DNA from 4 places in the Rhizobium sp. CB2179 genome. Region 1 is predicted to be linked to each of the others. Evidence: predicted binding sites of a transcription regulator. Region 1 holds the regulator's gene; each other region holds the start of a gene.
The links. The regulator PhoB, encoded in region 1, activates phosphate uptake and scavenging genes when phosphate is short. The targets are predictions, from matches to a motif close to TGTCATNNANCTGTCAT.
Positions count from the first base shown of each region.

Region 2: a site for PhoB is predicted at 1,631-1,647, ahead of AC244Q_RS21590 (DUF1868 domain-containing protein). Genes of this name have one in related genera too.
Region 3: a site for PhoB is predicted at 3,087-3,103, ahead of AC244Q_RS18435 (esterase-like activity of phytase family protein). Genes of this name have one in related genera too.
Region 4: a site for PhoB is predicted at 2,769-2,785, ahead of AC244Q_RS18645 (YdcH family protein). Genes of this name have one in related genera too.

Region 1 covers NZ_CM172781.1:182,464-187,289, reverse strand. Annotated here, with positions in the region: gene AC244Q_RS00950 (aspartate aminotransferase family protein) at 1-60, opposite strand, end outside; gene AC244Q_RS00945 (GcrA family cell cycle regulator) at 481-1,014, shown strand; gene phoB (phosphate regulon transcriptional regulator PhoB) at 1,261-1,944, opposite strand; gene phoU (phosphate signaling complex protein PhoU) at 2,078-2,791, opposite strand; gene pstB (phosphate ABC transporter ATP-binding protein PstB) at 2,836-3,651, opposite strand; gene pstA (phosphate ABC transporter permease PstA) at 3,668-4,826, opposite strand, start outside.
Region 2 covers NZ_CM172781.1:4,382,914-4,387,739, reverse strand. Annotated here, with positions in the region: gene AC244Q_RS21600 (polyprenyl synthetase family protein) at 1-678, opposite strand, end outside; gene mtgA (monofunctional biosynthetic peptidoglycan transglycosylase) at 814-1,551, shown strand; gene AC244Q_RS21590 (DUF1868 domain-containing protein) at 1,698-2,420, shown strand; gene AC244Q_RS21585 (glutathione S-transferase family protein) at 2,434-3,081, shown strand; gene rpmF (50S ribosomal protein L32) at 3,237-3,422, shown strand; gene AC244Q_RS21575 (hypothetical protein) at 3,566-3,973, shown strand; gene phaR (polyhydroxyalkanoate synthesis repressor PhaR) at 3,968-4,540, opposite strand; gene AC244Q_RS21565 (acetyl-CoA C-acetyltransferase) at 4,778-4,826, shown strand, end outside.
Region 3 covers NZ_CM172781.1:3,711,853-3,716,678, forward strand. Annotated here, with positions in the region: gene gnd (phosphogluconate dehydrogenase (NAD(+)-dependent, decarboxylating)) at 1-303, opposite strand, end outside; gene AC244Q_RS18415 (SRPBCC domain-containing protein) at 439-921, opposite strand; gene AC244Q_RS18420 (ArsR/SmtB family transcription factor) at 991-1,323, shown strand; gene AC244Q_RS18425 (helix-turn-helix transcriptional regulator) at 1,400-1,936, shown strand; gene AC244Q_RS18430 (NAD-dependent epimerase/dehydratase family protein) at 2,034-3,017, shown strand; gene AC244Q_RS18435 (esterase-like activity of phytase family protein) at 3,264-4,751, shown strand.
Region 4 covers NZ_CM172781.1:3,757,081-3,761,906, reverse strand. Annotated here, with positions in the region: gene AC244Q_RS18670 (tetratricopeptide repeat protein) at 1-471, opposite strand, end outside; gene ykgO (type B 50S ribosomal protein L36) at 584-709, opposite strand; gene AC244Q_RS18660 (5-(carboxyamino)imidazole ribonucleotide synthase) at 873-1,949, opposite strand; gene purE (5-(carboxyamino)imidazole ribonucleotide mutase) at 1,946-2,440, opposite strand; gene AC244Q_RS18650 (YdcH family protein) at 2,459-2,662, opposite strand; gene AC244Q_RS18645 (YdcH family protein) at 2,891-3,064, shown strand; gene AC244Q_RS18640 (ArsR/SmtB family transcription factor) at 3,271-3,531, opposite strand; gene AC244Q_RS18635 (sulfite exporter TauE/SafE family protein) at 3,698-4,462, opposite strand; gene AC244Q_RS18630 (thiamine phosphate synthase) at 4,570-4,826, shown strand, end outside.

The DNA of each region.
Region 1 (4,826 bases):
TCGCTCGAACCGCAGCGGGGCACGAGAATAGGTGTCATAAAGCGGCGCGGCTTCAGCCATGGCGCGATCTCCATCAAAGTTGCCGGGCAATGACTCCGGCTAAGGAAACCAGGCCCGAAAAATCAAAAATGCCGCCTTGCGGCGGCGAGTGGCACTATTTCCTTTTCGCGCTGCAATGTCAACAAAACGGCGCCCTTAGCGTATGCAGCACAGGTGTACAGCGGCATTTTCAGTCTTCAACAGGCATTATTGCAGAAATGCCACGCAGGGACAGCAAGTTGGGGAAAACTACGAATTCGATTCATCCGGATTCATGCGACTCTTGTCACGGAGTCAGGCTCACACTAGGTTAAAGATCAATTACTAGACTGCATGCGGCGGAACTAGTCACCAAAATTGATCAAGCGTTTCTTGTTTCGGAGCTCCCGGGACAACGGTGAGGGATTCTGCCATCACCAACGCAAAAGGTGGAGACAGGGCATGAACTGGACAGACGAGCGGGTCGAGAAACTCAAGAAGCTTTGGGCCGAAGGACTGAGCGCCAGCCAGATCGCGGCACAACTTGGCGGTGTCAGCCGAAACGCGGTCATCGGCAAAGTGCACCGGCTGTGCCTTCCCGGCCGTGCCAAGGCCGGCGGCACCAACACCGCGGCGCGAACGCCGAAGCGCAACACATCGGCGCCGCGCGCGCCGAACTTCGCCTCTCGCATCACCACCCGCACCGTTACCCGCCAGCAGGGCGCGACGATGCTGAAGGAAGAGATCGAGATCGAAACGATCGAGGAAATGGAATACGTGCCGAGAGGCAATGTGGTGGTGCCGATTTCGCGCCGCCTCGGCCTGACGGAACTGACCGAGCGCACCTGCAAATGGCCGGTCGGCGATCCGCTGAAGGACGACTTCCATTTCTGCGGCTGCGAGTCCCCCGACAATTCGCCCTATTGCAGCTATCACCAGAAGCTTGCCTACCAGCCGGTCAACGAACGCCGCCGGGCAGCGGCGCGCGCCAGCTGAGGGGGCTGACCATCGTTAGAATGCAGAAAACGGGCCGAGCGGCCCGTTTTTTTATGCGCGGATGGAAGCTCAGGTTTCCCTCCGTCATGCTCGGCCTTGTGCCGAGCATCTGATCACCTCAACTACTTGAGAGAAAAACCTTTATTTTCAAATGCTTAATTTGGCGTGCGCAGATCCTCGGCACAAGGCCGAGGATGACGTCGCGGGTTTTGCCAGGGCTTTGCCAGCAGGCTCAGATGAAAGCCCTCAGGCTTCCATCGAATAACCGGCGCCGCGGACGGTGCGGATGACGTCCTGCATGTTGGAGAAATTCAGCGCCTTGCGCAGGCGGCCGACATGGACGTCGACGGTGCGCTCGTCGACATAGATATCGTGGCCCCAGACGCCGTCCAGAAGCTGCGAGCGGGAGAAGACCCGGCCCGGCGACGACATCAGGAATTCCAGCAGGCGGAATTCGGTGGGGCCGAGGCGGACTTCGCGGGTCTTGCGATGGACGCGATGGGTCTCACGGTCGAGCTCGATGTCACCGCATTTCAGCACCGTCGACAGCACCTCGGGACGGGCGCGACGCAGCATCGCCTTGACGCGGGCAACGAGCTCGGGGGTCGAAAAGGGCTTGACGACATAGTCGTCGGCGCCCGTCGACAATCCGCGGACACGCTCGCTCTCTTCGCCGCGCGCCGTCAGCATGATGATCGGCAGGCGCTCGGTCTCCGGCCGCATGCGCAGGCGCCGGCAGAGCTCGATGCCGGAGACGCCGGGCAGCATCCAATCGAGGATGAGAAGATCGGGCGTGCGCTCCTGAAGCCGCATTTCGGCTTCGTCGCCACGAAGGATGGTATCGACCTCGAAGCCTTCCGCTTCGAGATTGTAGCGAAGAAGCACGCTGAGGGCTTCCTCGTCTTCAACAACTGCAACTCTCGGGATCATGCGTGTGGGTCTCCTCGCGCATGATCCTTAAACCGGGGGTGATTTAAGCAATGCATCCTGCGCAAAATCAGAATTGGCTGCGACCTCTTGCGCGCCCGGATGGGCGCGCACGCAAGCGGCGGGGTGTAGGCGGTTATTCGGTGACCGCGCCGACGGTGTTGGCGCTGTCATCCTTTGGACGGTCGCCTTCCGGCTGCGCGCCTGTCGTCATGTAAAAGATCGTCTCGGCGATGTTGGTGGCGTGGTCGCCAATGCGCTCGATGTTCTTGGCGCAGAAGAGAAGATGCGTGCAGCTGGTGATGTTGCGCGGATCTTCCATCATGTAGGTCAGGAGTTCGCGGAACAGCGAGGTGTACATCGCGTCGATCTCGTTGTCGCGTTCGCGGATCGCATTCGCCTTGTCGGCGGAACGATTGGTGTAGACGTCGAGCACTTCCTTGAGCTGGACGAGCGCCAGCTCGGACAGATGCTCGAGGCCGCGGGCGAGCTTGCGGGGAACGCCGGTGCTTTGGACGGCGATGACGCGCTTGGCGGTGTTCTTGCCGAGGTCGCCGACCCGTTCGAGATCGGCGGCGATGCGGATCGAACCCATGATTTCGCGAAGGTCCGCGGCCATCGGCTGGCGGCGGGCGATGGTGACGATCGCCTTGTCGCCGATTTCGCGTTCGGCGTGATCGAGGATCACATCGTCGGAGATGACCTTCTGCGCCAGCGCGGTATCGCCGTTGACGAGCGCCCGCACGGCTTCGGCGACCATCTGCTCGGCCAGGCCGCCCATTTCGGAAATCCGCCTGGACAGGAACTTCAGATCATCATCATAGGCAGAATAAATATGTGTCGATGCCATGGGGCTTTATCCTCGAATAACGGAAAGGCTTGGTGACGCCAAAATCAGCCGAAGCGACCCATGATATAGTCCTGGGTGCGCGGATCGTCGGGATTGGTGAACATCTTGTCGGTGTCGTTCTCCTCGACGAGATTGCCGAGGTGGAACATGGCGGTGCGCTGCGAAACACGCGCGGCCTGCTGCATGGAATGGGTGACGATGACGATCGTGTAGTTCTCGCGCAGCTCGTGGATCAGCTCCTCGACCTTGGCGGTGGCGATCGGGTCGAGCGCCGAGCAGGGCTCGTCCATCAGGATGACTTCCGGGCTGACGGCGACGGCACGGGCAATGCAGAGGCGCTGCTGCTGACCGCCCGACAGGCCGGTGCCGGATTCGTGCACGCGGTCCTTGACCTCGTTCCAGAGACCGGCGCGCTGCAGGCTGGTCTCGACGATCTGGTCGAGATCGGCCTTCGACTTGGCAAGGCCATGGATGCGCGGGCCATAGGAGACGTTTTCATAGATCGTCTTCGGGAACGGGTTCGGCTTCTGGAAGACCATGCCGACGCGGGCACGAAGTTCGACGACGTCGATATCGGGATCATAGATATCGTCGGTATCCAGCGTGATCTTGCCGGTGACGCGGCAGCCGTCGATCGTGTCGTTCATGCGGTTGAGGCTGCGCAGGAAGGTCGACTTGCCGCAGCCGGACGGGCCGATCAGGGCGGTTACGGTGTTTTCGCGGATGTTCAGGTTCACATCGAATAGCGCGCGCTTTTCGCCGTAGTAAACCGAGACATCCTTTCCGATCATCTTATACGGGACGTTGCTCATCTTGTGATCCAGCGCCTTTTCAACTGCAGCTTCCGTCAACATGTTCATGATCTTGTAACTCCGTTTACCAGCGGCGCTCGAAGCGACGACGCAAGAGGATGGCGCCCATGTTCATGACGATCAGGAACAGGAGCAGGACGATGATGGCACCCGAAGTACGCTCAACGAAGGCACGTTCGGCCTCGTTGGCCCACATATAGACCTGTACGGGCAGAGCCGTCGAGGGATCGAGCGGTGTCGTCGGCGCGTTGGCGACGAAGGCGACCATGCCGATCAGGAGCAGCGGCGCGGTTTCGCCAAGCGCGTGCGCCAGGCCGATGATCGTACCGGTGAGGATGCCGGGCATGGCGAGCGGCAGCACATGGTGGAACACCATCTGCATCTTCGAAGCGCCGAGGCCGAGGGCTGCGGCACGGATCGACGGCGGCACGGCGCGAAGGGCGGCGCGCGTCGCGATGATGATCGTCGGCAGGGTCATCAGCGTCAGCACCAGGCCGCCGACCAGCGAGGCCGAGCGCGGCAGGCCGATGAAGTTGATGAAGACGGACAGACCAAGCAGGCCGTAGACGATCGAAGGGACCGCGGCGAGGTTGTTGATGTTGACCTCGATCAGGTCCGTCAGCTTGTTCTTCGGCGCGAACTCCTCGAGATAGATCGAGGCGGCAACGCCGATCGGCAGAGCGAGCACGAGGACGATCAGCATCAGGTAGAGCGAGCCGATGAGGGCGACGCCGAGGCCTGCGGCCTCCGGACGGCTGGAGTTGCCGTTGACGAAGAGGCCGGTGTTGAACTGCTTGTGGAGAGCGCCGCTCGCCTTCAGCTCGTTCATCCAGCCGACCTGCTTATCGTTGACCTTGCGGTTCTTCTCATCGACCGAGAGATCGATCTGGCCCTTATTGGCGCTGTCGACATTGGCGTCGGCGAGCACCGTGACATTGACCGTCTTGCCGATGATCGACGGATCGGCAACGACCATGTCGCGCAGCTGGACCGGCGCACCCTTGGAGAGCATGGCGGATGCGTCGCGCACATCGGGACGGCTTGCGGCATTGACGTTCAGCTGCTTGACGATCGCGTCGCGCAGCAGAACCGGGTAGTTGGCGGCGATCAGCACCGAAGGGTCGGTCGCACGCTTGTTGTTCGGGTCGATCGTCTTCTCGGAGAATTCGATCGGCAGGGTGATCGCCGTCTGCTGGAAGGCGGTGTAGCCCTTGCCGATCACC
Region 2 (4,826 bases), 710 kb from region 1:
GGCAAGGCCGATCTTTTCGCCGAAGGCGCGCAGGCGACGGCGATCCTCCGGCCGGCTTGCCGCGATGACGGCGCCGGCTTCACAGGCGAAGCGGATCAGCGCGCCTGTTTTCATCGCCTGCAGGCGGATGATGCCGGCCTCGTCGGGGGCCTGCTTTTCCGCCGCGAGGTCGAGCGCCTGGCCGCCGGCCATGCCGCCGAGACCGGCTGCGCGGGCAAGGGCCAGCACCAGCGATGCCTTGCTCGTATCGGCAAGGGTCGTTTCCGGCGCGGCGATGATGTCGAAGGCGTAGGTCAGCAGGCTGTCGCCGGCGAGGATCGCCGTCGCTTCGTCGAACTTGATATGTACCGTTGGTTTGCCGCGGCGCAGGTCGTCATCGTCCATGGCCGGCAGATCGTCATGCACGAGGGAATAGCAGTGGACGCATTCGAGGGCGGCGCCGACGCGAAGTGCCGCCTCGGCGTCGCCGCCGAGCAGGGCTGCACTTTCGACGACGAGAAACGGGCGCAGCCGCTTGCCGCCGTTCAGCACGGCATAATGCATGGCATCGCGCAGCGTCTCGGGCCTGGCGATTTCATCGGAAAGGGCACTCGGTGAAAGCAATGCGTCGAGCAGCGCCTCGATGTCGCGGGCGTTGTTCTTCAGCCTCGTCTCGAAAGTGTCCCGGTTCGCGTCCATGGGCGCTGTTTGGCATGAGCGCCCCCGGGCTTGCAACGGAATTGTCGATGGCGGCAGCAAGATTCGCCGCGCACTCTGGCATAAGCTCTGCGCAGGCGTTATGAGAACGACAGGAGCGAAATCGGACTGGGGACATTGGATATAGCGCCGGAGAGAGAGGACAGCGTCGACATGCCGGCTCGTCGGCGATGGTTCGGAGACGGACGTGTGTTGAAACGCATTATTCTGGCCGTGCTGGTCTTGCTGATTCTTCCCTATGCGCTGATCTTTTTCTATCTGCTGCCTTTCATTCATCCCGTCTCGACGCTGATGCTGCGCGATCTCGTGCTGCTGCGGGGTTACGACAGGCAATGGGTGTCGCTTGATAACATTGCCCCGGTTGTGGTGCAGTCGGTGATGATGTCGGAGGACGGGCAATATTGCTTTCACGGCGGTGTCGACTGGGCGGAAATGCGCATGCTGGTCGAGGATACGCTGAAAGGTCAGGCGACACGTGGCGGCAGCACCATTCCGATGCAGACGGCGAAAAACCTCTTCCTCTGGAACGGCCGCTCCTTCGTGCGCAAGGCGCTGGAACTTCCGCTCGCGGTGAGCACGGATTTTGTCCTGTCGAAACGGCGGCTGATGGAAATCTATCTCAATATCGCCGAATGGGGTCCCGGCATCTACGGCATCGAGGCGGCGGCCCAGCATCATTTCAAGGTGCCGGCCTCGAAGCTGACGCGGCGCCAGGCATCGCTGCTGGCCGTCTCGCTGCCGAACCCCATCGACCGCAATGCCGGCAAGCCCGGACGAGGTCTTCGCCGGCTCGCCGGCGTGATCGAGAGACGCGCACAAGGTTCGGGCGATTACATCAGGTGCATCTATGATTGAGATCAGAACTTATCGTTAGAACAGGATCTCGTCCGAAAACCGCTCACACTTTTCGGTATCGTGCTCGAGACGTGGCAAGTGTCATCTGGCATTCTTGGTTCTGTCATATGGGCGAATGCAGTCCAACCAGAGCCCCCGAGTCGCCCATGACCATCACGACATTTTCGCCCGAGCTTCTCTTTTATTCGAAGAGGCACAATCCAACCCCGCCCGCCCATCTCGGCAGCCGTTATCGCAAGGTCGGCGGCTTTCTGCCGGAAGCCGGCAACACCATCGTTTGCCATATCGAGAAGGGTTCGCAAACGCAGGCGGTGCTGATCGAGGCGCGTGAGAAATATCTGGCGATGCCCGAAGCCCCGCAGTTCCTCTTCACGCCGATATCAAGCATTCACATGACACTTTTCGAAGGTGTCATCGAGACCAGGCGCCGCCAGGATTGCTGGCCGGGCGATCTACCTCTCGATACGCCGATCGACGACATGATAGCGCTGATGGCGGCCCTGCTCGAAGGTTTCTCGATGGCCGATCCCTTCAAGGTCGCCATCGTCGAAGCTCGCCCGTCGGGCCTGCTCGTCGACGGGGCGACGGAGAGAGACCGCAAGGTCATGCGCGCCTGGCGCAATGCGCTGGCCGAGCTTCTGGGCTATCGCCAGCCGAACCATGAGGACTATAAGTTCCACATGACCTTCGCCTATGCGATCGAACGGTTGGAAGACGAAGCCTTGCCGCGCTGGCAGGCAATGCTCGACAACGTCGCCGACGATGTCCGCCGCAAGGCCCCTGTTTTCGAGCTGACCCCGCCGGCATTCTGCGTGTTCGAGGACATGAACCATTTCCACGAATTGTTGATCTTCGATTTCGAGGCATGAACGGGAGAAGCCCATGGATAGACCGACGCTCTACATCGCCAACAAGAACTATTCTTCCTGGTCGTTCCGGCCGTGGATGGCGCTGACGGGCGCCGGCGTCGATTTCGAGGAAGTCCTGATCCCCTTCGACTATCCTGGTGGCAATCCCGATATAAAGGCGGTCTCACCGACCGGGCGAGTACCACTTCTGCAGCAAGGTGCATTGAAGATCTGGGAATCGCTGGCGATCATCGAATATGTCGCTGAGCTTTATCCGGACGCCGGCCTTCTGCCGAGGGATCGCGCCGAGCGGGCGCTCGCCCGTTCGGTTTCGATGGAAATGCTTTCGGGCTTCCGGGCGCTGCGCGGTGCCTGCCCGATGAATATCCGCCGGCAGAAGGGCAAGATCGCGTTGCCGGATGGTGTCGACGCCGATATCAGCCGCATCGAGACGATCTGGCGCGACCTCCTGCAGCAATCCGGCGGACCGTTTCTGTTTGGCGCGTTCAGCGGGGCGGATGCGATGTTTGCGCCTGTCGTCAACCGGTTCGAAATCTATGATCTCGTCAGCCAAAATGATACGCTGGCCTATATGGAGACCATGAAGGCGCATCCGGCCTGGCGGAAATGGGAAGAGGCGGCCCGCGCCGAGCCTTGGATCGTGCCGGAAGACGAAGTCTGAGCCTGGAATCATTGGCTTTGCAAAAAATACGCATGGGGACTGGTCAAGGTCACCCCTTGCATGTATAAGCGCGCCAAATTCCGAAATCGCGACATGTCCGTTTCGGCCGCCCGTGTGGCCGTGGGAATGTTTTGCCCGCAAGTGGAGTAAGAGAAATGGCTGTACCGAAGAGAAAAACAAGCCCGTCCAAGCGCGGTATGCGCCGTTCGGCAGACGCCCTGAAGGCTCCGACCTACGTCGAAGACAAGAATTCCGGCGAACTGCGCCGCCCGCATCATATCGATCTGAAGACTGGTATGTATCGCGGCCGCCAGGTTCTGACGCCGAAGGAAAGCGCATAATTTCCCGATCCGGCTTGTCCGATCGAAGTTTCAAGGCCGGCGTCACGCCGGCCTTTTGCATTTCGGCAATATAATATTTGCAATGACTTGCAGTGGGGCAGCGACTTACGGCAGTATTCTTTCGGCGCCGAGGAGATTTGCCGATGATAAATGCCATGCCCCTGATGATTATTCCGTTTATTCTCTACAATCTGGCGATGCTGGGCCTGATGGGCGATGGCGGCATTCCGGCACTGCAGCATGATATCATCGTGCTGTCGATGATCTCGGGCGCGATCTGGAGCATGGCGCTCGGCGACCTTTTTATCGTCATCGCACTTGTCGTGCTGTTCTTCGAAATCCTCAAAGCGACCAGAACCGGTCCCGGCAATCTCGTCAACCACATGCTGTCAATGCTGGTGTTCATCGCTTTCCTGGTCGAGTTTCTGCTCGTCCGGGATGCTGCGACGCAGGTCTTCTTCATTTTGATGACGATCGCTCTGATCGATGTCATCGGCGGTTTTGCCGTGTCGATCCGAAGCGCCGGGCGGGATGTCTCGATCGGACTATAGGTTGTCGAGTTTGTTCTGAAGGGCGCGGAGCTGTTCCTTCAGCTCGTCGATATCCTTGGCCTCGGCCTTGCGGCTTTCCTTGGCAGGCGGCGTCATGAAGGGCGAGAACATCTGCATCGCCTGCTGAAACAGTTCAGTGTTGCGGCGAACATGGTCCTCGACCATCTGCATCGGCAACTGCAGGTTCTTGCCGAGCGGCGTTTCGCCGAAGGCGCGGTTTACTTGCTCGCGCATCTGGACCTGTTGTTCCGTGAAGGAGCGCATCGAATGTTCGAGAAAGCTCGGCACGACCATCTGCATCTGATCGCCGTAATAGGTAATGAGCTGGCGCAGGAAGGAGATCGGAAGCAATGTGTTGCCGGTCTTCGATTCCTGTTCGAAGATGATCTGGGTCAGCACCGAATGGGTGATGTCATCTCCGCTTTTTGCATCTTGTACGTTAAATTCTTCGCCCTTCTTCACCATCTCCGCCAGGTCTTCCAGCGTCACGTAGGTGCTGGTGCCTGTGTTGTATAGGCGGCGATTGGCGTATTTCTTGATAACGATCTGACCCTCATGCTTCGCCATATCAGTCTCCTGAACCCCCGTCTGATTTATGGATATTCCTCCACTTGAGACTGTAAACGCAAAAGAAGGCCGGTGACAATCTCTTTGTGCGATGCGGCAAACCTTTAACAGAGCAGATGAATCGGGCTTCGACGGGCTTTACCTAAAATGACGGCGGCCGGTCTTCGCGTTTGACTTGTGCTCCAAGCTTTGCCAGTTTCCACTTATGTAAGTGAGACGAAAACGAGGAGCGTCCCCATGAGCAATCCATCCATCGTCATCGCCAGTGCAGGGCGAACAGCAGTCG
Region 3 (4,826 bases), 1.4 Mb from region 1:
GATGTCGTCATGGTAATAGGAGTTTCCGCCGTCGATGATGATATCGCCATTCTCAAGCAGCGGCACTAGGCTCGCCAGCACCTTGTCGACGATCGCCGCCGGCAGCATCAGCCAGATCGCGCGTGGATGGGTGAGCTTCGAGACGAATTCCGCGAGCGAAGCGCTGCCGGTCGCACCGAGGCCCGCGAGCTCGGCAACGCTTTCCGGCCTGGCGTCGTAAACGACGCATTCGTGACCGCCCCGCATCAGGCGCTGGACCATATAATTGCCCATGCGGCCCAAACCAACCATGCCAAGCTGCATAATGAATCTCCTGGAAACCGAAATGAAGTATCGAATCCGGAAATTAGCACCCGCAGTGTGACAGGCAAGCAAAGTCTCGGTGATTTCGGCGAATGCGACGATTGCACCGCCGACCTCCCCGAGATCGACGTATCGTTAAATATCAGGCGCGCTGGCCGGCTCACCCTTCATCTCGCTGAGGAACATGCCCTCGCGCAGATTGATGCCGTATTCGACGAAAGCCTTCATGCTGCAGAGCATCTGCGTCCAGCCTTCGCAGTTGAGATAGGTGCCGCGCCGGCCGGCATCGTCTTCGCGCCAGCCGGTCTCGGCGATCGTCACCAGTGTGCCGCCATCCTCCAGCGGCTTGAAGTTCATCTCGACCAGCGTCTTGTACTTCGCCTCGTCTTCGCCAGTGCCGCCATCCCAGCGCAGCACGATGCGGCTTTCCGGCACCAGTTCGACGACCTCGACCGGCGCATCCTTCCACCAGGTCACCGTCGTGCCCTTCACGAGCGGCGCGCTCGCTCCGCCGATCGTGGTGAAATAGCTGCTGAGCTTCTTCGGATTGACGACGGCATCGAATACCTCTGCGACGGGACGGCCGATGCGGCCGGAAACGCGGATTCCGAGAGACATGACACTTCTCCTCTTCTCCATTGTGCCTGTTCCGTTGTACTTGGCGTCATTATGTTATAAAAACATAACATGTCAAGCGAATCAACCGACGACCCAGTCTTCAAGGCGCTGGCGCATCATCGCCGCCGCGAAATCCTCGATCTGCTCAAGGATGGCCCCCGAACCACAGGGACCCTTTGCGAGATGTTTCCGGAGATGGATCGCTGTACGGTGATGCTGCATCTGAAGGTACTGGAAGAGGCCGATCTGGTCATCGCCAGGAAGGAAGGCCGCGAGCGCTGGAACCATCTGAACAGCCTGCCGATCAAGCACATCTATGACCGCTGGATCAGCGCCTATGCCGGCCATGCGCTCTCTATCCTCGACCGGCTGAAAGGCGACCTGGAAGGTCAGCCCGAATAATGACCCGGCGTCAAACCGCCTTGCCGCCCGCCCCGCCGAAGCCCTATGCTGCAAAAAACGACACGGGATCAGACGGATGACGATATCCGGAGCCGGCATACGCCGCATGCGGCTGCTGCGGAGCATGAAGCAGGAACATCTCGCCGAACTCCTCGGCGTCAACCAGGCGACGATCTCACGCTGGGAGCGCGATAAGCTCGCCCTTTCGCCCGAACAGGCTATCAAGCTGGAACGGATTTTCGCCTCGCCGCCACATGCAGCAGTCGATGCGGCGCTGAAGCGGCTGGTCGAGGATTCCGTCCGGCCGGTGCATCTGATCTGCGACCGCACCCACCGGCTGCTCGCCACCTCTCGCCCGCGGCACGCGGAGTGGCGGGCGCCGCTCGGCGCCTTTCTCGGCCGCTCTCTATTCTCCTACGCCTCCGCCGAGATCGCCGCCGCCGAGCAGTCGCTGGAGGAGCGCGGCTGGCATGCGGGCAGGCTCTCGTCGCTGACGCTTGATACCGGCGCCAACGGCAATGTGCTGCTGCCGATCGCCGCCGGCCGCATGACCTGGGAAAGGATCATGCTTTCCGATGGCAGCGCCGGCCGCCTCGTCACGACCATCCGCTGAGCCTCAAGCTTTCCTGCACGCCCATGCATAATTTATGCGTTGCCTGAAAACCTTAGTCTTTATAGCGTCCGCCGCCGAACGGTCAGGAGACGATGTGATGACGATACTGGTGACGGGAAGTGCCGGCCATCTCGGCGAGGCGCTGATGCAGACCTTGAGGGCGGAAAGCCGCTGGGTGCGCGGCATCGATATCAAGCCCTCGGCTTTTACCGACATGGTCGGCTCGATCAGCGATCGCGCCTTCGTCCGCCAGGCGATGTCGGGCATCAGCCACGTCATCCATGCCGCGACGTTGCACAAACCGCATGTGGCGACCCACGGCAATTATGATTTCCTCGACACCAATATCGCCGGCACTCTGCACCTGCTCGAAGAGGCGACCACCGCAGGCGTCGCAAGCTTCGTCTTCACCAGCACCACCAGCACCTTCGGTGCGGCATTGACGCCGGCTGCCGGCGAACCGGCGGCATGGGTGACCGAGGACGTGCTTCCCGTCGCGAAAAACATCTACGGCGTGACGAAACTCGCCGCCGAAGGTCTGTGCGAACTCTTCGCCCGCAAATCCGGCCTGCCGGTCGCCATTCTCAGGACTTCGCGTTTCTTTCCCGAAAATGACGACGATCCTGACATTCGCAACGGCTATTTGGCAGAGAACGCCCAGGCCAATGAGCTTCTTCACCGCCGCGTCGATATCAGCGACGTGGTCGGCGCCCATCTGCTGGCGCTCGAAAAGGCGCCGGCAATTGGCTTTGGCCGCTACATCATCTCCGCCACGACGCCGTTTTCGGCAAATGATCTCGCCGCGATCCGGCGCGACGCGCCTCACGTCGTCGAACGACTGTTCCAGGGTGCAGGCGCCCTTTACGCATCACGCGGCTGGAAGATGTTTCCTTCGCTCGACCGTGTCTATGTCAACGAACGCGCAAGGCGGGAACTCGGCTGGCAGCCGCGATATGATTTCCGTTTCGTGCTCGATTGCCTGCGCGACAACAGGGAGTGGCGAAGCCCTTTGGCGCTGAATGTCGGCTCCAAGGGCTACCACGATGAGGTCTTCGCCGAAGGGCCTTACCCGGTTGGATAGAGCAGCGAGCTGCAATGCGGACACGCGAAAGCCCGACTTCCTCTCCAGCATGACGCTTTCGCTGAGAAGTGTCATCCAGATATCACGATCCCGTCATAGACCGTCTGCCGGGGATATGGGGCGACGAAATCCAGGGCGTGTTGCGCCATCGGGAAATCGAATCCAGGCCGGGGTGTCATTTGAAGCGGTGTCCAGCCTGCGGGCGGAAGCCGTTTCGAGAGCGCTTTTGACCGAGAGGGTATTTCCATGAAGAATGTCAGACCTTACACAGCGCGGCTTTTCGCCGCGGTTCTCGCGGCATCCGCCGCCGTGCCAGTCGTCGCAATGGCCGAGAATTCCGCCACCGTCGGCGGCCTCACCTTCGTCAACAAGGGCTTGGTGGGCATCGGCCGCATTCCGGCCAACCAGCGTGACAAATTCGGCGAGACCTTCGGTTCCGGCTCGGGCATGGCGATCGATCCCGCCGCCTGGAGCCGCGACGGCGCCGGCTACAAGGGCACGCTCTACCTGTTGCCCGACCGCGGTTACAACGCCGTCGGCACCGTTGATTACCGGCCACGTCTGAACACCATCTCGATCGGCCTGACGCCGACCGCTCCGGGTGCGGCACCCGAGGTCGGCAAGGAACAGTCGGGCGTCGACGCAAGGCTCGTCGATTCCACACTCTTCGTCGACGACAGGGGCGGCGACATGACCGGTCTCGACCCGGAATCCGGCGTCCGCCCCGCTGCCGGTAGTTTTCCCGCGCTGCCGCAGGCGACGAACGGCAAGATCGCGCTCGACAATGAAGCCATCATCCGCATGGCCGACGGCAGCATGTTCGTCAGCGACGAATACGGGCCTTATATCTATCACTTCGCCGCTGACGGACACCTGCTCTCCGCCACCCAGCCGCCGAAGGCGCTTTTGCCGATGCGCAAGGGCGCGTTGAGCTTTGCCTCCAACAATCCCGGCTCCGGCGCCTCCGCTCCGGACCCGAAAGATCCGGAGACCGGCCGCCAGAACAACCAGGGTCTCGAAGGCATGGCGATGACGCCTGATGGCAAGTTCATCATCGCTGTGTTGCAATCGGCCGCCCGCCAGGACGGCGGCGATTCCGGCTCGACCCGCCAGAATACCCGCGCCATGATCTATGACGCCGCCGATCCCGATCACTTGAAACTGGTGCACGAATATGTCGTGCCGCTGCCGGTCTTCAAGGACGCCAAGGACAAGACGACGATCGCCGCCGAGAGCGAAATCGTCGCCCTGTCCGACAAGACCTTCCTGATGCTCGCCCGCGACAGCGGCAACGGCCAGGGCCTGAAGGGCGACACCTCGCTCTACCGCAAGGTCGACATCGTCGACATTTCCGCCGCGACCGACATCGCCGGCAGCGATTTCGATGACGGCAAGCCGATCGCGCCGAAGGGCGTCATCGATCCCTCGCTGACGCCGGCGACGCTGACACCCTTCATCGACCTCAACGACAAGACCGATCTCACCCGCTTCGGCCTGCACAACGGCGCGCCGAACGACAAGAACAATCTGTCGGAAAAGTGGGAAGCCATGGGTCTGGCGAGCGTTCTCGACCCGAACCTGCCGGACGACTACTTCCTGTTCGTCGCCAATGACAACGACTTCTTGACGCAGGATGGTTTCCAGGTGGGTGCCGCCTACAAGGCGGACGGCGGTGCCGACGTCGACACCATGTTCCAGGTCTTCCAGGTCACCCTTCCAGGTCTGAAGAAGTAACGGACGCGCTGAAGAAGGGCGAACGGGCAACCCGCGTTCGCCCGCCATATCCGGCGTCTTCGCTGAAAATGGAAG
Region 4 (4,826 bases), 1.3 Mb from region 1:
ACGCGGCTCGAGATCGAGTACACGTTCGATGTCGGACATCGACTTGCGATAATTTCCCATGACGAAATTCAGCGTGGCGCGGCGGTTCCAGCTTTCGGCATAATCGGGCTTCAGCGCGATCGCCTCGTCGAGGAAATCGAGGGCGGCGGGGTTGCGCTTTTCCTCGATCGCCTTGTCGGCCCACTGCATCAGCAGATTGACGGTGGCACTGCCCGAATCGTTCCATTCCATGCGGATTTCATTGGCGATGCCACTGGCTTTTTCGGGATCGCGTTCACGCTTCAGCTGGCTGAAGAGCTGGTCGAGGTGCTGCTTCGGCGAATTGTTGGCATCCGCCTGCTCGACGATGACGTCCTTTTTCGCGACGGCAGCCGACTTTTCCGCGGCGGCGGCCGGAAAGGAGGGGGTAAGGAGAATGAGGGCGAGCGGCAGCGCCGCTGATGTCAAAGCAAAAAAGCGCATGGCGGACATATTAGCCCGCCAGCGCCGAAGATCAAACAAATTTGACGTGATCACCGCAGCGACCCACCGGATATATCTGCCGGCGCAAGCGCACGCGGCAGGGCGATCCGGACGCGCGAAATCAGCCCTGACGAGCCTTGAAGCGCGGGTTCAGCTTGTTGATGATGTACATGCGGCCCTTGCGGCGAACCAGACGGTTGTCACGGTGACGAGCCTTGAGCGACTTGAGCGAATTCTTAATCTTCATTTTTTTGATCCGCGATCTCTATGGGGAATTCACATTCGCCCGTATCTTTAACAATCAAAAGCGCGCCATCGGGCGCGCTGTTTAGGTGGGGGAGCAGATACCCCGTCACCTTTTCCGTGTCAACCACATGAAGGTGTTTTTCCCAAGGCGCAGAGGTGTTTTCTCAGGTCCAAACCGGCGATTTCGGCGTCACGGTGGTGACATGACCCATCTTGCGGCCGGGGCGCCACTCGGTCTTGCCGTAGAGATGAACCAGCGTGTCGGGGCGCCGCAGCCAGTCGGGAACGGCAAGGATATCGTCGCCGATCAGGTTCTGCATGACGCAGTCGGAATGTCGCTCGGCATTGCCAAGCGGCAGGCCGGTGACGGCGCGGATATGCTGCTCGAACTGGCTGACGACGCAGGCGGCTTCCGTCCAGTGACCGGAGTTGTGGACGCGCGGCGCCATCTCGTTGGCGATCAGACCGCCATCGGCAAGCACAAAGAATTCGATGCCGATGACGCCGACATAGTTCAATGCGGCAAGGATTTTCTCGGCCGATTTCCGCGCGGCGTCCGCCGTCGGCGCCGAGATCGCGGCGGGAACCGTCGAGGTGTGGAGGATGCCGTTGCGGTGGACATTCTCGGCGGGATCGAAGCAGACGACCGTACCGTCGGTGGCGCGGGCGGCGATGATCGAGACTTCACGCTCGAAGGCGACGAAGCTTTCGAGAATGAGCGGCACGCCGCCAAGTGCTGCATAGGTGCCATCCGGGCTGTCTGCGGCCGAGCGGAAAACCTTCTGGCCCTTGCCGTCATAACCGAGACGGCGGGTCTTCAGCACGCCCTGGCCGCCGAAATCCTTCAGCGCCGTTTCGAGATCGGCCTGGCTGTCGATCGCATGGAAGCGTGCAGTGGTTATGCCGCAGCCGTTGAGAAAGCGTTTTTCGACGAGACGGTCCTGGGCGGCTTCCAGCGCCTTCGGCGGCGGATAGACCGACACGCTCGCCGAGAGCTTTTCGGCGGCTGCGACAGGCACGTTTTCGAATTCGTAGGTGACGACATCGCAGATATCGGCGAGTTCGGCGAGTGCCGCCGGATCGTCATAGGCAGCGGTAATCTGCCGGTTGGCGAGCTGGGCGGCCGGGCAGTCCGCCTGCGGCTCGAGGATGACCGTGCGAAAATTCAACCTGGCGGCGGCAATCGCCAGCATGCGGCCGAGCTGGCCGCCGCCGATAATGCCGATCGTTGTTGCCGTCATAGGTCGTCCATCGGGTATTCGGCGACGGCAGCACTCTGGCGCTCGCGCCATTCGTCGAGCCGGTCGGCAATTTCTTCGTCGGAGAGGGCAAGTACGGCGGCAGCGAGAAGGGCGGCGTTGACCGCACCAGCCTTGCCGATGGCGAGCGTGCCGACCGGAATACCGGCCGGCATCTGTACGATGGAAAGGAGGCTGTCTTGGCCGGACAGGGCTTTCGACTGGACCGGCACGCCGAAAACTGGCAGCGGTGTCAGCGAGGCGGTCATGCCCGGCAGATGGGCAGCGCCGCCGGCGCCGGCGATGATGACCTTGAAGCCCTCCGCGCGTGCGCCCTTGGCGAAATTGACCAGCCGGTCGACTGTACGGTGCGCCGAAATGATGCGCGCGTCATAGGGAATTTCCAGCGCCTCCAGCGTGTCGGCGGCGTTTTTCATGGTCTCCCAGTCGGACTGGCTGCCCATGATGATGGCGACGGGTGGTCTGTCTGTCATCGTTGCTGCTATTCCCTCTCAGGCGATGATGTCAGGGATGATCTGATCTTCCAGCCTGGAGAGCCTGTCCTTGATGACGAGCTTCTTCTTTTTCATGCGCTGGATCCGCAGAGCGTCGCATCCGGTCTGGATCATGGCGTTGATCGCGGCGTCGAAATCCTCGTGCTCCTGGCGCAAGCGCGCCACTATGAGCCTGATTTCCGCCTGTTCCTGATCGGCCATATACATTCCCCGTTATCGTCCCTGGACCTTGTCCGATCTGCCGATGATTTCCGCAAGCTCCTATCATCAAATACAGGTAACGGCTAGTTAGTCTTGATCATGAAATTGCCATCCAGTCTTCATCTTTTGGCCTTCGACAAGCCTTCAAAAATGTGTCACAGTCCCGCCCGTTGACACCTTGATCCCCGACGATGTTGGCCGGGGAGGGTAAGAGGAAGGAAGGGTCATATGACTGTTCAAGCTCATCTTGAGTCACTCCAGAAAAAGCATGTCGCTCTCGAGGAGGAGTTGCACGCGCTCAGAACATCTCCCTCTATTTCCGATACGGCACTTGCCGATTGCAAGCGTCGCAAGTTGCGCATCAAGGACGAGATTCAGCGTCTTAAGTCATCCGTCCACTAATCTTCCCAAGGATCGCCGGACGATCATCTTGCGCAACAAGGTAAATCCATCCATTCCACCAAAAATCAGCAAGAACCGGTGATTTGACACCAGATTTGCGCCAGCCCGATGCATCCGGCATCGTGGCTGGCGCTTTTGGGTCCGCCACGTCTCACATCGCGTTCTTATGATTCACATCGTATTCCCAGATCGCATGGGAACATGCATCAGGCCCAGAACTGATCCAGCCACAAATTGAGCTTGTCGAAGCCGCGGTTGTTGACCGCGTAGATACGTTTGGTGCCTTCCGAGGTCACGGAGACGAGATTGCTGTCGAGAAGCGCCTTCAGGTGCTGCGAAACAGCAGGACGGCTGATCGGCAGGCCTTCGGCGAGCTCATTGACGGTCCGTGGCGCGCGACGCAATTCCTCCAGCAGAAACCGCCGGTTCGGATCGGCAATCGCAGAGAAGGGGTCCGTGTTCGACATGGCGGGAACGCTACGTCAAACCGGCCGCGCCAGCAAGGAAATTGTGCATTGCAGCGTGTCACTGCATAATTCCTAAAATCGGAGTCGATTTCAGGAATTAAGCAGCCGTTCAAAGTGCCACAGCGTCCTTTGCGCCTCTCGAAAGATGTGCGGCGCTGTATGGCTTCTACCAGCCAAGGCCCTCGCCCACGATCAGGAAGGCGGCGATCAGCGCCATCGCATACATGAAGGGATAGAAGATCTGTGGCCTCATCCGGCGCACGCACCAGGCGCCGGCGATGGTGGCGAGCGGGGCGAAGGGCAGAAGCGTCGCGGAGGTCGCAAGGTTCTGGGTGTCGAGCTGGCCGAGCGCGAAATAGGGGATCAGCTTGATGGCGTTGAGGATTGCGAAGAAGCGCACGCTGGTGCCGGTATATTCGCGCGGCTGCAATTTGAGCGGCAGGGCATAGATCTGGAAGGGCGCACCGCCGGCATGAGCGACGAAGCTGCCGTAACCGGAAAATGTCCCCCAGAGGCCGGCGGCCACCGGCCGCTGGCCGCGCGGCGGGATCACCTTGCCGGCGCCCGGGCCGAAACTGTTCCAGAAATAGCGCAGGCAGAAGAGGATGGTCACCGCGCCGATGACGATGCGCAGCATGTTGCCCGGAACCAGCGCCGAGGTCGCCCAGCCCAGCGCGATACCGAAGATCGCGCCCGGCAGCATGATTTTCAGCGTCGCCCAGTCGCCATGTTTGCGCCAGATGACGAGCGAGATCATGTCCATGAAGACCAGGATCGGCAGCAGGATGGCCGCTGCCTCGACGGGCGAGACGACGAGGGCGAGAAAGGGCAGGCCGATCAGCGACAAAGCGTCGCCCATGCCGCCCTTTGCGAGGCCCACCAGCAGAACGGCGGGCACGGCGGCGTAGTAGAATGACAGATCCTGCGGCATGCTTTCGACGTCCTCCTCTTGCCAGCCTCGTCTAACGGAACTACTCACACAAAACGAGTGCGGATCCCTCATTTCGAAGGGGAATTCGCAGGAAACGGAAAGACCCCATGACCGAACCGGAAAACCGCTGCCGCCTTGTGCTCATCGTGCCCGATATCGCCGATGCAGATGAACAGGCAAAGATCGTCGCCGACGCGCTGAAGGGCGGCGATGTCGCCTCGGTGATCGTGCCGCAATACGGGCTCGACGACAGCACCTTCCAGAAACATGCGGAAAAGCTGGTGCCATTGATCCAGGATGCTGGAGCAGCCGCGCTGATATCAGGCGACAGCCGTGTCGCAGGCCGGGCAAAGGCCGATGGCCT